DNA from 2 places in the Klebsiella sp. PK18 genome. Region 2 is predicted to be linked to the other one. Evidence: predicted binding sites of a transcription regulator. Region 2 holds the regulator's gene; the other holds the start of a gene.
What was found. The regulator CRP, encoded in region 2, controls carbon source genes, mostly activating them, when cyclic AMP is high. The targets are predictions, from matches to a motif close to ATGTGANNNNNNTCACAT.
Positions count from the first base shown of each region.

Region 1 (6,592 bases), 1.3 Mb from region 2:
ATCGCGCGGGTACAGAAATAAAAAGCTAATTAATCGATAGCGTTTGGCAGCGCTGCGCCGGCAAACCAGGCGGCGACGTTAGCAAAAACCACTTCGCTCATTTTCTGTCGTGTTTCCTGCGTGGCGCTGGCGACATGCGGCTGCAGCACCACGTTATCGAGGGCGATCAGCGCCGCCGGGACCTGGGGTTCCTGTTCGAAAACATCGAGCCCGGCCCCGGCGATAACGCCGTTTTGTAACGCGTGGATCAACGCCTTTTCATCCACCAGCGAACCGCGGGCAATATTGATAAGCCAGGCATGCGCCGGCATCACGTTAAACACCGAGGCGTCGATGATGCCGCGGTTCGCCTCGCCGCCGGATGCGGCAATCACCAGAAAATCGCTCTCATGCGCCAGGGTATGCAGGTCGGCACACCACTGATAATCGAGGCCCGCTATCTTTTTACGGTCGGTATACAGCACCTGCATATCAAAACCCCGCGCCCGGCGGGCGATCGCCTGGCCAATATTCCCCATACCCAGCAGGCCGATACGCTTCCCGCTGACCTGAGTCGCCAACGGCATACCACCGCTCAGCCAGCGTCCCTCGCGGACAAAGCGATCGCCCTGACAGAGCTGACGGGAACCGGCCAGCAGCAGCCCCATCGCCAGGTCAGCGACATCATTCGTCAACACCCCGGAGGTGATGGTGACGGCAATTTGCCGCGAGCGGGCATACGCCAGATCCACCGCATCGGTACCGACGCCGAAGATGGCAATCAGCCCAGCCTGAGGCAGCAACTCAAGGACGCTGTTTGCTACGCCGACGTCGCCGCGAGTGACCACGACGGCAATGTTCTCTCCTTGTTCACGCAGAAAGGCGATCGGATCGTCCTGCTCGTAGAGACGCAGCAGCGGGAAATGCTCCGCCAGCTGCAGCTGCAGGGTTTCAATTACGGGGGCCACTAAAAGGACGGCGCGGGGAATAACACTCTTCATCAGATCACCTGTTTGACGTTTGGTTACGACGGTAGCCACTATCAAACGGGTTTTTATCGGGGGATTTTGCGATCTGTATCACGCTGAATCGTGTTAAAAATGCATGTTACCGGACGCGTGATCGTGAAGACAAAACGGCGACCAGACAGGCGATGGACTGCGCGCGCATTAACCTTTTGCTAACACACGACAGGCGCTGGCTGGTGGCCGTTAAATCGTTTCGCCCATCGACAGGCGGTAGTGGAGATCCACTTTTTCAATGGTGGGCAGTCCTTTGATTTTCTTTATTAAAATCTCTGTCGCCACCTTCCCCATCTCGAAGCGCGGCGTCAGGACGCTGGCCAGCCGGGGAGAGACGATCTGGCCAATCTCCAGGCCATGAAAGCCCGCGATAGCCAGCTCCTGGGGCACGCTGATACCGGACGCCAGGCACTCCTGTAACACGCCCACCGCCAGGTCGTCATTAGTGCACAGGATACCGTCCATATCGGCGTACATTTGCCGCGCCAGGGTCATCATGCCGGTGCCAATGGAAACCGACGAGACTTTATTCGGCGCAATGCGCCCCACCGCCAGCCCGGCATTCTCCATCGCCCGACAGTAGCCCAGATAACGCTGCTCGTCGCGGACGTCGGACATCGAGCCGAAGTAGATGATCCGTCGTTTACCGCTGGCCAGCAGCATGGTGGTCATATCGAAGCCGGCCTGGAAGTTATCGAATCCGACGTTAATGCGTCCTGGATTCTCCGCCAGCCCCATCACTTCGGCGATCGGGATCTTCGCGGCATTCAGATACTTGTCCGCGCGCAGGGAGTGCACCGACTCGGTCAGCAGCAGCCCTTTCACGTTAAACGCCAGCACGGCGGCAATCTGCTCCTCTTCACGCTGGCGATCGTAGTCGTAATTCACCACCAGCGTCTGGTAACCATGCCCGGCGGCGACAGATTCGATGCCGGCCAGCAGATCGGCAAAAATTTGATTATGAAAGGAGGGAATGAGTACGCCAATCCGCGGCACGGCGACGCTGGTCATCGCCGGATTATCCGGGTCGGGCTGATAGCCGATCTCCGCTATCACGCTGGCAATACGCTCCGCCGTCTCCGGTTTCACCTTTTCCGGGGTGCGCAAATAGCGGCTAACGGTCATCTTGGTTACGCCAGCCAGCTCGGCAATATCATGGAGAGTAATGCGTTGTGCTTTCATCTGTGTGTCCGCCAAATACCTGACTGCTTCAGGCCATTATGCCTGTCGGGGGGGCAAAAGAGAATGCCAGTCCGTAGCCGTTAACCTGTTGAGTCAGCGAGATTTACCGGCAGCGTCACGTTTAAAGTAACCCCTTTTTGTAACACGGTTCCGAGTGATCTTCATCACAGTTTCCCCCGGTAAAAATCCGTGAGATAGGGCACAGGTTTTCTTCAGCCGCTAATCAGGATATCGAGATGAACGATCTTTTCAGCTTACAAGGTAAACGCATTTTAATTACGGGCGCAGGACAGGGGATCGGTTTTGTCATGGCTCAGGGTCTGGCGCAATATGGCGCAGAAATCATTATTAATGACCTTTCTGCCCCGCGAGCGGACGATGCGGTGATGAAGCTCCGCGACGAAGGCGCCACCGCCCATGCTGCGGTATTTAACGTGACCGATGCCGAGGCCGTTGAAGAAGCCATTGCCAATATCGAAGCGCATCTTGGCCCGATTGACGTGTTATTCAATAACGCCGGGATCCAGCGCCGCCACCCGTTTACCGAATTCCCGGTGCAGGAATGGAATGACGTGATTTCAGTTAACCAGACGGCGGTATTTCTCGTCTCTCAGGCCGTCGCGAAGCGCATGGTTGACCGCCAGCAGGGAAAAATCATCAATATCTGCTCCATGCAGAGCGAGCTGGGGCGCGACACCATCACCCCCTACGCCGCCGCCAAAGGCGCGGTGAAGATGCTAACCCGCGGAATGTGCGTTGAGCTGGCGCGGCACAACATTCAGGTCAACGGCATTGCCCCGGGCTACTTTAATACGGCGATGACCCGGACGCTGGTTGAGGATAAGGCGTTTACCGACTGGTTATGCAAACGCACCCCTGCCGCCCGCTGGGGCGATCCGCAGGAGCTGGTCGGCGCTGCCGTCTTTTTATCGTCAAACGCGTCGAATTTCGTCAACGGCCATCTGCTGTTCGTTGACGGCGGCATGCTGGTCGCGGTCTGAGAGAAGGAGCGCATGATGGCAGGACAATGCATTATTTTGATGGGCGTCTCCGGAACCGGCAAATCCACCGTCGGTCAGGCATTGGCCCACGCGCTGGGAGCGAAATTTATCGACGGCGACGACCTTCATCCACGCAACAATATCGTCAAAATGGCCACCAGCCAGCCGCTGAATGATGAGGATCGTCAGCCGTGGCTGACGCGTATCGCCGACGTCATTTTCAGTCTTGAGCAGAAAAACGAGTCAGGTGTATTGGTCTGTTCCGCATTAAAAAAGCGCTATCGCGACCGCCTGCGTGAGGGGAACGCGAAGCTACGCTTCCTGTGGTTGACCGGGGATTATGACTGCATTTTGCAGCGAATGCGCCAGCGTAAAGGCCACTTTATGCCAGAAGCGTTACTGCGTAGCCAGTTTGCCGCCCTGGAGACGCCAGACGCCAGTGAAAGCGATGTTCTGGCCGTCGATATTACCCCCGACATCGCCAGTATTGTCGCTCACTCATTAACGTTACTTCATTCGCAACAACCGCAGAGGATCCCGGCATGATTATCGATACCTTAACCGCCGCCGCCGAAAATGAGCTCTATCCGCCGGTGATCCGCCAGGCGCTGCAGGCCGTGTTACAGCAACAACCGCACGCGCTGCCGCCGGGGAAATATACCGTCGAGAGTGATAATGTGTTTTTTACCGTCGTCGAAGGCCATACCCGGCCGCTGAGCGAGCAACGCCCGGAATATCATCGTCAATATCTCGACATTCACATTGTGCTGAAAGGTGAAGAGATCATCGGTGCCGGGAATAAAGGGCTGCCGGTCGTTGAAGATGGTCACTTCAACACGACGCAGGATATCGGTTTCTGTCAGGCTATCGACAGCGAAACGCTGATTCATCTCTACCCGGAAGAGCTGGCGATCCTCTTCCCTGGCGAATTACACCGCCCGATGGCCTGCCTCGAACAAGGCGCAGCGTTGCGTAAAATCGTGGTTAAAATCGATCGCGCGCTACTGTAACGCGATCGTTCGGCCCCGCACACTCCCCGCGGGGCCTGGGATAACCATTAGTTATCCAGCTCATCCATGGACTTCACCTGGTCGCGGTTAATCTGCTCCACGCGGCCGGTTTCGGCATTTTTGTATGAGACGAGGCCGGTGTCATCATCCACCTGCGGTTTGCCGCTGGTGACAATGGTCTTGCCATCGGTGGTTTTGATCGACTGATTCGATGAGCAGCCGGCCACGAACATGATTGCCGTCGCTGCCAGTGCGGATGCCACCAGAATATTGTTCCGCATTGTATCCTCCTGTCTTTTCATCAATAGGTATCGTTATGGTGCTCACTATAGTTAGCCTGACCCGACAGGTGGTTAAAAGCAGAACTCTCCGAAGATGACTGCAGCCAAAAAAAGGGCTGACGATGTCGTCAGCCCTGGTTTGTTGCTCTCCGGCCAGGCCGGCGCGCTTATTTGGTGATTTGCGCGTGCATTTCCTGAACCGAAATCACCTTCTCGGTGGCGTCAGCGTTCAGCGCCATCGCGGTGGCAAAGCCGCCGTTCAGGGTGGTGTCGTAATGCACCTTGTACTGCAGCGCGCTGCGGCGAATCAGCTTGGAGTCTTCAATCGCCTGGCGACCTGCGGTGGTGTTGATGATGTAGGTGTATTCGCCATTCTTGATACGGTCCTGAATGTGCGGACGACCTTCATGCACCTTGTTCACCAGACGCGGGTTGATACCGGCTTCGCCCAGCACAATCGCCGTACCGTGGGTCGCATCCAGCTCAAAGCCAAACTTCAGCAGCTTCGCCGCCAGGTCGACCACGCGCTCTTTGTCGCCTTCGCGAACGGAGAGCAGTGCACGGCCCTGTTTCTTCATGGTCGAGTTGCTGCCCAGCTGCGCTTTGGCGAATGCTTCCGCGAAGGTACGGCCCACGCCCATCACTTCCCCGGTAGAGCGCATTTCTGGCCCTAACAGCGGGTCAACGCCCGGGAATTTGTTGAACGGCAGAACCACCTCTTTCACCGAGTAGTACGGCGGGATGATCTCTTTGGTCACGCCCTGCTGCGCCAGCGTCTTACCGGCCATTACGCGCGCCGCGACTTTCGCCAGCGGGACGCCGGTGGCTTTGGAGACGAATGGTACGGTACGCGCCGCACGCGGGTTCACTTCAATCAGATAAACTTCGTTATCTTTCACCGCGAACTGGACGTTCATCAGGCCGCGAACCTGCAGCTCGAAAGCCAGCTTCTGCACCTGCTCGCGCATCACATCCTGAATTTCCTGGCTCAGCGTATACGCTGGCAGGGAACAGGCTGAGTCGCCGGAGTGTACGCCCGCCTGCTCGATATGCTCCATGATGCCGCCAATCAGCACCATTTCGCCGTCGCAGATGGCGTCGACATCCACTTCAATCGCGTCGTCGAGGAAGCGATCCAGCAGTACCGGTGCATCGTTGGAGACGCTAACCGCGGTCTGGAAGTAGCGGCGCAGATCCTGCTCGTCGTAAACAATTTCCATCGCCCGGCCGCCAAGCACGTAAGACGGCCGAACCACCAGTGGGTAGCCAATCTCTTTCGCTCTCTCTACCGCCTGCTCAATGGCAGTGACGGTGGCGTTCGCCGGCTGCTTCAGCTTCAGACGGTCAACCGCATGCTGGAAGCGCTCACGGTCTTCCGCGCGGTCGATAGCGTCCGGGCTGGTGCCGATAACCGGTACGCCTGCGGCTTCCAGGGCGCGCGCCAGCTTCAGCGGCGTCTGGCCGCCGTACTGGACGATAACGCCCTTCGGCTTCTCGATGCGCACGATTTCCAGCACGTCTTCCAGGGTCACCGGCTCGAAGTACAGACGGTCGGAGGTGTCATAGTCGGTAGACACGGTTTCCGGGTTACAGTTGACCATGATGGTCTCGTAACCGTCTTCGCGCAGCGCCAGAGAGGCGTGTACGCAGCAGTAGTCAAATTCGATACCCTGGCCGATACGGTTCGGGCCGCCGCCGAGGACCATGATTTTATCGCGGTCAACGGACGGGTTGGACTCACACTCTTCTTCATAAGTGGAGTACATGTAGGCGGTATCGGTGGCGAATTCGGCGGCGCAGGTGTCCACGCGCTTGTAGACCGGATGCAGGTCATACTGGTCGCGCAGCTTGCGAATTTCCGCTTCCCGCACGCCCGCCAGTTTCGCCAGACGCGCATCGGCAAAGCCTTTACGCTTCAGGGTACGCAGGAAGTCGGCGTCGAGGCCGTTGATGCCCACTTCCACCACTTTCTCTTCCAGACGCACCAGCTCTTCAATCTGCACCAGGAACCAGCGGTCGATATTGGTCAGGTTGAAGACGCCGTCTACCGAGAGGCCGGCGCGGAAGGCATCCGCGATGTACCAGATACGCTCGGCGCCAGCGTCTTTCAGCTCGCG
Region 1 covers NZ_CM173493.1:4,774,880-4,781,471, forward strand. Annotated here, with positions in the region: gene AC3EMD_RS23460 (2-hydroxyacid dehydrogenase) at 30-980, opposite strand; gene AC3EMD_RS23465 (LacI family DNA-binding transcriptional regulator) at 1,191-2,183, opposite strand; gene idnO (gluconate 5-dehydrogenase) at 2,420-3,184, shown strand; gene AC3EMD_RS23475 (gluconokinase) at 3,200-3,730, shown strand; gene AC3EMD_RS23480 (NanQ anomerase/TabA/YiaL family protein) at 3,727-4,194, shown strand; gene AC3EMD_RS23485 (YgdI/YgdR family lipoprotein) at 4,242-4,475, opposite strand; gene carB (carbamoyl-phosphate synthase large subunit) at 4,643-6,592, opposite strand, start outside.
Region 1: the regulator CRP is predicted to act here: its motif matches at 2,336-2,353, upstream of idnO (gluconate 5-dehydrogenase).

Region 2 (6,592 bases):
CGCTGGCCTGCGCGGTCGCCAACGCCGCCTTCGATCTAATCAATACCCCGGCGGTGCTGGATGGCGTGAGCGCGAAGCGCGAACTGTTCGTCAAACACCTGCAGCAGCTGGATGCTGAATTTGATCTGTTCAGTGATATTCGCGGGATGGGCCTGCTGATTGGCGCCGAACTCAAGCCGCAGCACAAGGGCCGCGCGCGTGATTTCCTCTATGCCGCTGCGCAAGCCGGCGTCATGGTGCTCAACGCCGGGCCGGACGTGATGCGTTTTGTTCCCTCGCTGATCATCGACGAGCAGGATATTGCCGAGGGGATGGCGCGTTTTGCCCAGGCAGTGGCAAAGGTGATTAACGGCTGATCTTCCGCAGCCAGATGCCATGATGCGGCCGCTGACGCCATGCTACTGACGATATGGTATGCATGGTGTTCAGATGGCCCAGAATGCGTTGCAGGTGCTGCTCCAGGGTGCTTAACGGACCGTTCGGCACCTCTGTTTCCGGCGACTCCAGAATATTAGCATCCCCTGCGCTGCCGGGACCATCGCTGTCCAGCCGCTGCTGGCAGCGTTGCAAGGCAATCTCACAAGATTCGAGATAGCGCTGGGCAAGATCCGGGGTGAGCATCGTATGCTCCCGGGCCAGGGTGGTCATAGCGTTGATGTGTTCGACGATAAACTGACTGTGCGTCACCCACAGCTTCATATCTTCCAGGTAGTGGGTATTAAAACCGGGCTCCTGCATCGCCTGATTCAGGGAGTTGTAGAGCGCGTTATGCGCCTGGTTGACGCGCATGCGTTGATAGGCCAGCGCGGGGGCTTTTGGATCGGCGCTGAGGATCAGGCGAATCGCCTGCTGGTCGGCCTCCAGCGCATCGTGGGCGTTTTTTTTCAGCAGGCCGCTCTGCCACTGCGGCCACAGCCAGACCATCCCGCCGAAGGCGATCAGGCAGCCGATAAGCGTGTCGATAAGCCGGGCGACAATAAACTGTTCGCCGTTGAGCGTCAGCAGTTGCAGGGTATACACCGCCGTCACCGTAAAGCCTACCATCGCCCAGCCATAGTGTTTACGGATGATCAGATAGCTGAGCAGGGTAATCAGCAGCATCCCGCTCAGGGTATAGCTCTCCGGAACGTGAAAGTGCAAGGTTAGCCCGGCGATGACTAGGCCGGCGAGCGTTCCCGCCGCCCGGTGAACAATTCGCACCCGCGTGGCGCCATAGCCATTTTGCGTGACGAAGAGCACCGTCATCAGGATCCAGTAGGGCTTCGGCAAATGCAGGGCGTTGCCCATCAGGCTGGCGACGCTCAGCATCACGCTGATGCGCGCGGCATTGCGCAGTGCGGGTGATTTCAGCGACAGATAGTTCTTTAGCGCGGGAAACAGCGGTAAACGACGCTCTTTGTCGGCCATCAGATCCCGGGCATACAGGGGGCGCTGGGTATGCAGCACCCGGGCGATACGGCTAAAGTGCCAGGCGCAGAACTGACCGACCGGGTTGTCCGGATGCTGGCGGGCGATCTTTTCCAGAGCCTCAATCTGTTTATCCATCTGAAAGCGCTGCGGAAAGCGATGATAGAGAATATCATCCGCCAGTACGCGCAGGCGGGCAGCGACGGTTTGGGCATTCCAGCGGATCACCGCTTCGGCATGGCTGCGTTCCACCAGCTTTTGCACCTCTTCTGGCTGATGCAGGCTAACCGAAATATGTTCCTGTAGATCCAGCCCAACCTGGAACGCCCGCAGCAGACGCTTGTGATCGTTGCGTTGGTTGGCTGCCAGCATATGCATCTGCTGATAGCACTGGGTAATCAGGTCGACTACCTTCTGCTGGCGGGTGAGCAGCGGCGGCAGGGCGGTCGACGGATCGGTATGCTGGGTCAACAGACTGTATTTGGCTTCACAATAGTCAGCCAGTTCCCGGTAAAGCAGGCTGAGCGACTCCCGCAGCGGCTGTTCGCGCCACAGCCAGAACCAGAGCCAGTTAAACACGCCGTACCACAGCGTACCGAAAGCGTAGATCAGCAGTGGATCCCAGATGGGCATATTGCCCGCCAGGCTCAGGGTAAAGATAGCGGCGATCAGCGACGCGGGCAGCAGGCGAGCGTGCAGCGAACTGATCTCCGCGGTGACGCCGAGCAATAGCGCCAGACCGCTGAGAATAAGCGGCAAAGGAATGGCCTGGGCGAGCAGCAACTGCACCACCAGACTGCATCCGGCAAACAGACAGCCGCCGATAATCAGGCGTTTGAAAAAGCGCTTATGCGGGGTATCAAGACCGGCAATGTTGCAGCAGGCGGGCACTAAGGAAAACAACAGCCCCTGCTGGAGATGGCCGAGCAGAAGACCGATGGCCACAGGCAGACACAGCACCAGCGTTTGCCGCAGTGCATAGTTGACTTCCGGGTGGTAAATCAGCCTGCGCCACATGAGGGAAAAACAAAAACGGCGTACTGCAGGAGCAATACGCCGCTTAGCAACTTAACGGGTGCCGTAGACGACGATAGTTTTACCGTGTGCGGAAATCAGGTTCTGATCTTCCAGCATTTTCAAAATACGGCCAACTGTTTCACGAGAGCAGCCGACGATCTGACCAATTTCCTGACGGGTAATTTTAATTTGCATACCGTCCGGGTGGGTCATGGCATCAGGTTGCTTCGCCAGGTTCAGCAGCGTCTGGGCGATACGGCCCGTCACGTCGAGGAAGGCGAGGTTGCCCACTTTCTCAGACGTGACCTGCAGACGGCGAGCCATTTGCGAAGAGAGACGCATAAGAATGTCCGGGTTAACCTGGATCAGCTGACGGAATTTCTTATAAGAGATTTCGGCCACTTCACATGCGGTTTTCGCCCGTACCCAGGCGCTACGCTCCTGACCCTCTTCAAACAGGCCTAATTCACCGATGAAATCGCCCTGGTTGAGGTAGGAGAGGATCATCTCTTTACCTTCTTCATCCTTGATGAGTACAGCCACGGAGCCTTTAACGATGTAGTACAGCGTTTCTGCTTTTTCACCCTGGTGGATCAGCGTGCTCTTTGATGGGTACTTATGAATGTGGCAATGAGACAAGAACCATTCAAGGGTAGGGTCTGTTTGCGGTTTGCCAAGCACCATGCGCGGTTATCCTCTGTTATAAGCTATCTCCGGGCGCCGACACTACACGGCGTCCGGGCATGCAATCGTATTGTTTCCCTATACCTGGGAAGCTGGCTGATGATTTTTCGACAGCCCGTAATGTGAACTCCTCTGCATACATGCAGTACATCAATGTAATACTGTAGCATCCAGACTGTTTTAGCATAGCTTTCGCCGCATGTCTCCTGGTGTCTCGCTTCAGCATGACGCAGGTCGCCTTCCGTTGCGAGAATTGTTATGTGCGCGTAATCTGACAGGAAAATTGCGATACTGGAGTTAAATTTTATGCAAGCGCGTGTGAAATGGGTTGAAGGGTTAACCTTTATCGGGGAGTCCGCGTCAGGACACCAGATTCTGATGGATGGCAACTCCGGGGATAAGGCACCCAGCCCGATGGAGATGGTGCTGATGGCGGCGGGCGGTTGCAGTGCGATCGATGTGGTTTCTATTCTGCAAAAAGGTCGCCATGAGGTGACCAACTGCGAAGTGAAGCTGACGTCGGAGCGCCGCGAAGAGGCGCCGCGTCTGTTTACGCATATTAATCTGCACTTTATCGTCACCGGTAAGGCGCTGAAAAATGCCGCGGTCTCCCGGGCGGTGGATCTGTCGGCAGAGAAATACTGCTCGGTGGCGCTGATGCTGGAAAAAGCGGTGAAGATCACCCACTCCTATGAAGTGATCGAGGCGTAGTCTTCGCCTGCCGTTGTGAAGCATCTCAACCCCGGCCTGGCCGGGGTTTTTTCTGTTAGCCGATCTTGCGGCCTTCCATCAGGCGCTCGACCAGCGGCGTCATGATAAGCTCCATCGCCAGCCCCATTTTACCGCCCGGCACCACCAGCGTGTTCATGTGCGAGATAAACGACCCCTGCAGCATCGCCAGCAGCCAGGGGAAGTCGATATTCTGCAGGTTACGGAAATGGATCACCACAAAGCTCTCGTCCAGCGAGGGAATAGTTTTCGCGGCAAACGGGTTGGAAGTGTCTACCGTCGGCACGCGCTGAAAGTTGATATGGGTGCGGGAAAATTGCGGGGTAATGAAGTTGATGTAGTCTTCCATCGAGCGGACGACTGAGTCCATCACCGCCTCCCGGGAGTGGCCGCGCTCGCTGGTGTCGCGAATAAGCTTTTGGATCCACTCGAGGTTAACGATAGGCACTACGCCGACCAGCAGGTCGACATGGCTGGCGACATCATGATGCGGCGTGACAACCCCGCCGTGCAGCCCCTCATAGAACAGTACGTCTGTCGGCTCCGGCAGCGGCTGCCAGGGGGTGAAAGTCCCTGGCACCTGATTCCACGGTACGGCTTCGTCATAGGTGTGCAGGTATTTCCGCGACTGGCCTTTTCCGTGGCGGCCATAGTCGACAAAGGTCTGCTCCAGCAGGCCAAAGTCGTTCGCCTCCGGGCCAAAGTAGCTGATATGTTTGCCCTGATCCCGCGCCTTGCGGATCGCCATGTCCATTTCCGGGCGGGTGTAGCGATGAAAGCTATCGCCTTCCACCTCCGCGGCGTGCAGGTTTAGCTGCGCGAAGATTTTGCGAAAGGCAAGGCTGGTGGTGGTAGTGCCCGCGCCGCTGGAGCCCGTGACGGCGATCACCGGATGTTTGGCAGACATAACAACTCCCTGGTTAAACGATGTAGTGGCGTCGCCTTAGCCGTTAAACAGCGCGCGCGGCATAATATTGACCGTCTCATGCAGTTCCGACCACACAAGAACCGCCTCTCCGCGTTTCAACTGCTGTTTTACATCGGCGACTTTATCGGCAAGTGAACGTTCATGTTCACCATAATCGGTGCCTTCACGTAACACAAAGCTTTCAATCAGGTTATCCAGCGTTTCGGGATCCAGATCCTGCCAGGGAATAATCATACGGGGACCTCCAGCCAACGGTTTAACCAGTCCGGGATGCGTCTTTCCAGCCACATCTCCGGCTTACGCAGGGTGCCGCCGACGAAACCAACGTGGCCGCCTTGCTCAGTTAATTGATACTCAACGTTCGCCGGCAGTTGCTCCTGCGGTGGTATGGAGTGGTGATCCATAAATGGATCGTCTTTCGCGTGAATGATGAGCGTTGGCTTAGTGATATCGCTGAGCCGCGGCATGGCGCTGCATTGCCGGTAATAATCCAGCGCATCGGCGAAACCATGGATTTTGGCGGTGATCATATCGTCAAATTCCCGGATGCGGCGCATCCCTTTAAGCTGGCGTAAATCGACAGGCAGTGAGCCAGGATACGCTTTCAGCTTGCGTGAGGCATTGGCTTTTAACAGATTGAGCAGATAGCGCTGATAAACCCGCGAGAAGCCCTTATCCATATGATAGCTGCAGGCTTCCAGCATAAAAGGCGCGGAGACGATCACCGCCGCATCCAGCGGGCAGCGGTCGCCTTCTTCTGCCAGCAGGCAGCCCAGCATATTGCCGCCCAGTGAATAGCCGACGGCCGCAGTCGGCGCGGGACCAAACTCGCGCTGTAGCCAGTGCAGAAACCAGGTGCCATCTTCTGTTTCGCCGGAGTGATAGATGCGGTTATTGCGGTTAGGTTCGCCGCTGCAGCCGCGGAAATGCATAACCACGCCCAGCCAGCCGCGCTGCATCGCCGCATGGATCAGACCATGGGCGTACGGGCTGTGCAGGCTTCCTTCGAGACCATGAAAGACGACGAGGCGCGGCTTATGGCGCGCCTGATGCGGGTCTTCGCTCCAGGCCAGATCGACAAAATCGCCGTCCGGCAGCTCAAGGCGCTGCCAGTGCGGGGTAAAGCGCAATTTACGGCGGATCAGCCGCGGCAGCATGGTTTGCAGATGACGATTGCCCACGCCGCGCATCGGATGGAACTCACGCGAATCGTTTTCGGGGGGCGTCATGTCTGTGGGGATGATTTCAACCATAGCACCAGAACAATTAATAAACGTGATGATGACTATACCGCGCAGGGCGCACAGGGGTTAGCCAATATGTGGTCTTGTGGCCAGCGACGCCAGGTTACAGCAAAAACAAATCATTGATGTCACTGATGGCAGGCCATGGAGAGGGCAGAAACCCACCCTGCCAGCGGCATCGTACGCGCAGGCAGGATGAGGAAGTCAATATTAGCCTTCCTGAAGCATCAGCTCCAGCTGCTCCTGGGCCTCCAGCCAGGCCATTTCACACTCCTCCAGCCCGGACTTCGCGCTGGCCTGCTGCTGCAGGCATTCGGTTAGTTCGGCTTTACGTGAGGCGTCATAAAGCTCACTGTCGCCAAGTTTTTCTTCCGCACTGGCCAACTGCGCGTTGAGCTTGTCCATCTCTTTTTCCAGACGGGCGATCTCTTTGCGCAGCGGTTGGGTCTGGCTGCGCAGTTCCGCTTCCCGACGCTTCTGGTCCTTGCGCGCCTGCGCGCTGTTGCCGCTCTCTTTTGGCGCGTCGCTGCTCTGTGATTCCTGTTTTTGCGAGTCGCTGAGCCACTGCTGATAATCTTCCAGA
Region 2 covers NZ_CM173493.1:418,048-424,639, forward strand. Annotated here, with positions in the region: gene argD (bifunctional acetylornithine/succinyldiaminopimelate transaminase) at 1-356, shown strand, start outside; gene AC3EMD_RS01935 (YccS/YhfK family putative transporter) at 346-2,424, opposite strand; gene crp (cAMP-activated global transcriptional regulator CRP) at 2,476-3,108, opposite strand; gene AC3EMD_RS01945 (OsmC family protein) at 3,415-3,819, shown strand; gene AC3EMD_RS01950 (phosphoribulokinase) at 3,875-4,744, opposite strand; gene AC3EMD_RS01955 (YheU family protein) at 4,781-4,999, opposite strand; gene AC3EMD_RS01960 (hydrolase) at 4,996-5,994, opposite strand; gene AC3EMD_RS01965 (ABC transporter ATP-binding protein) at 6,220-6,592, opposite strand, start outside.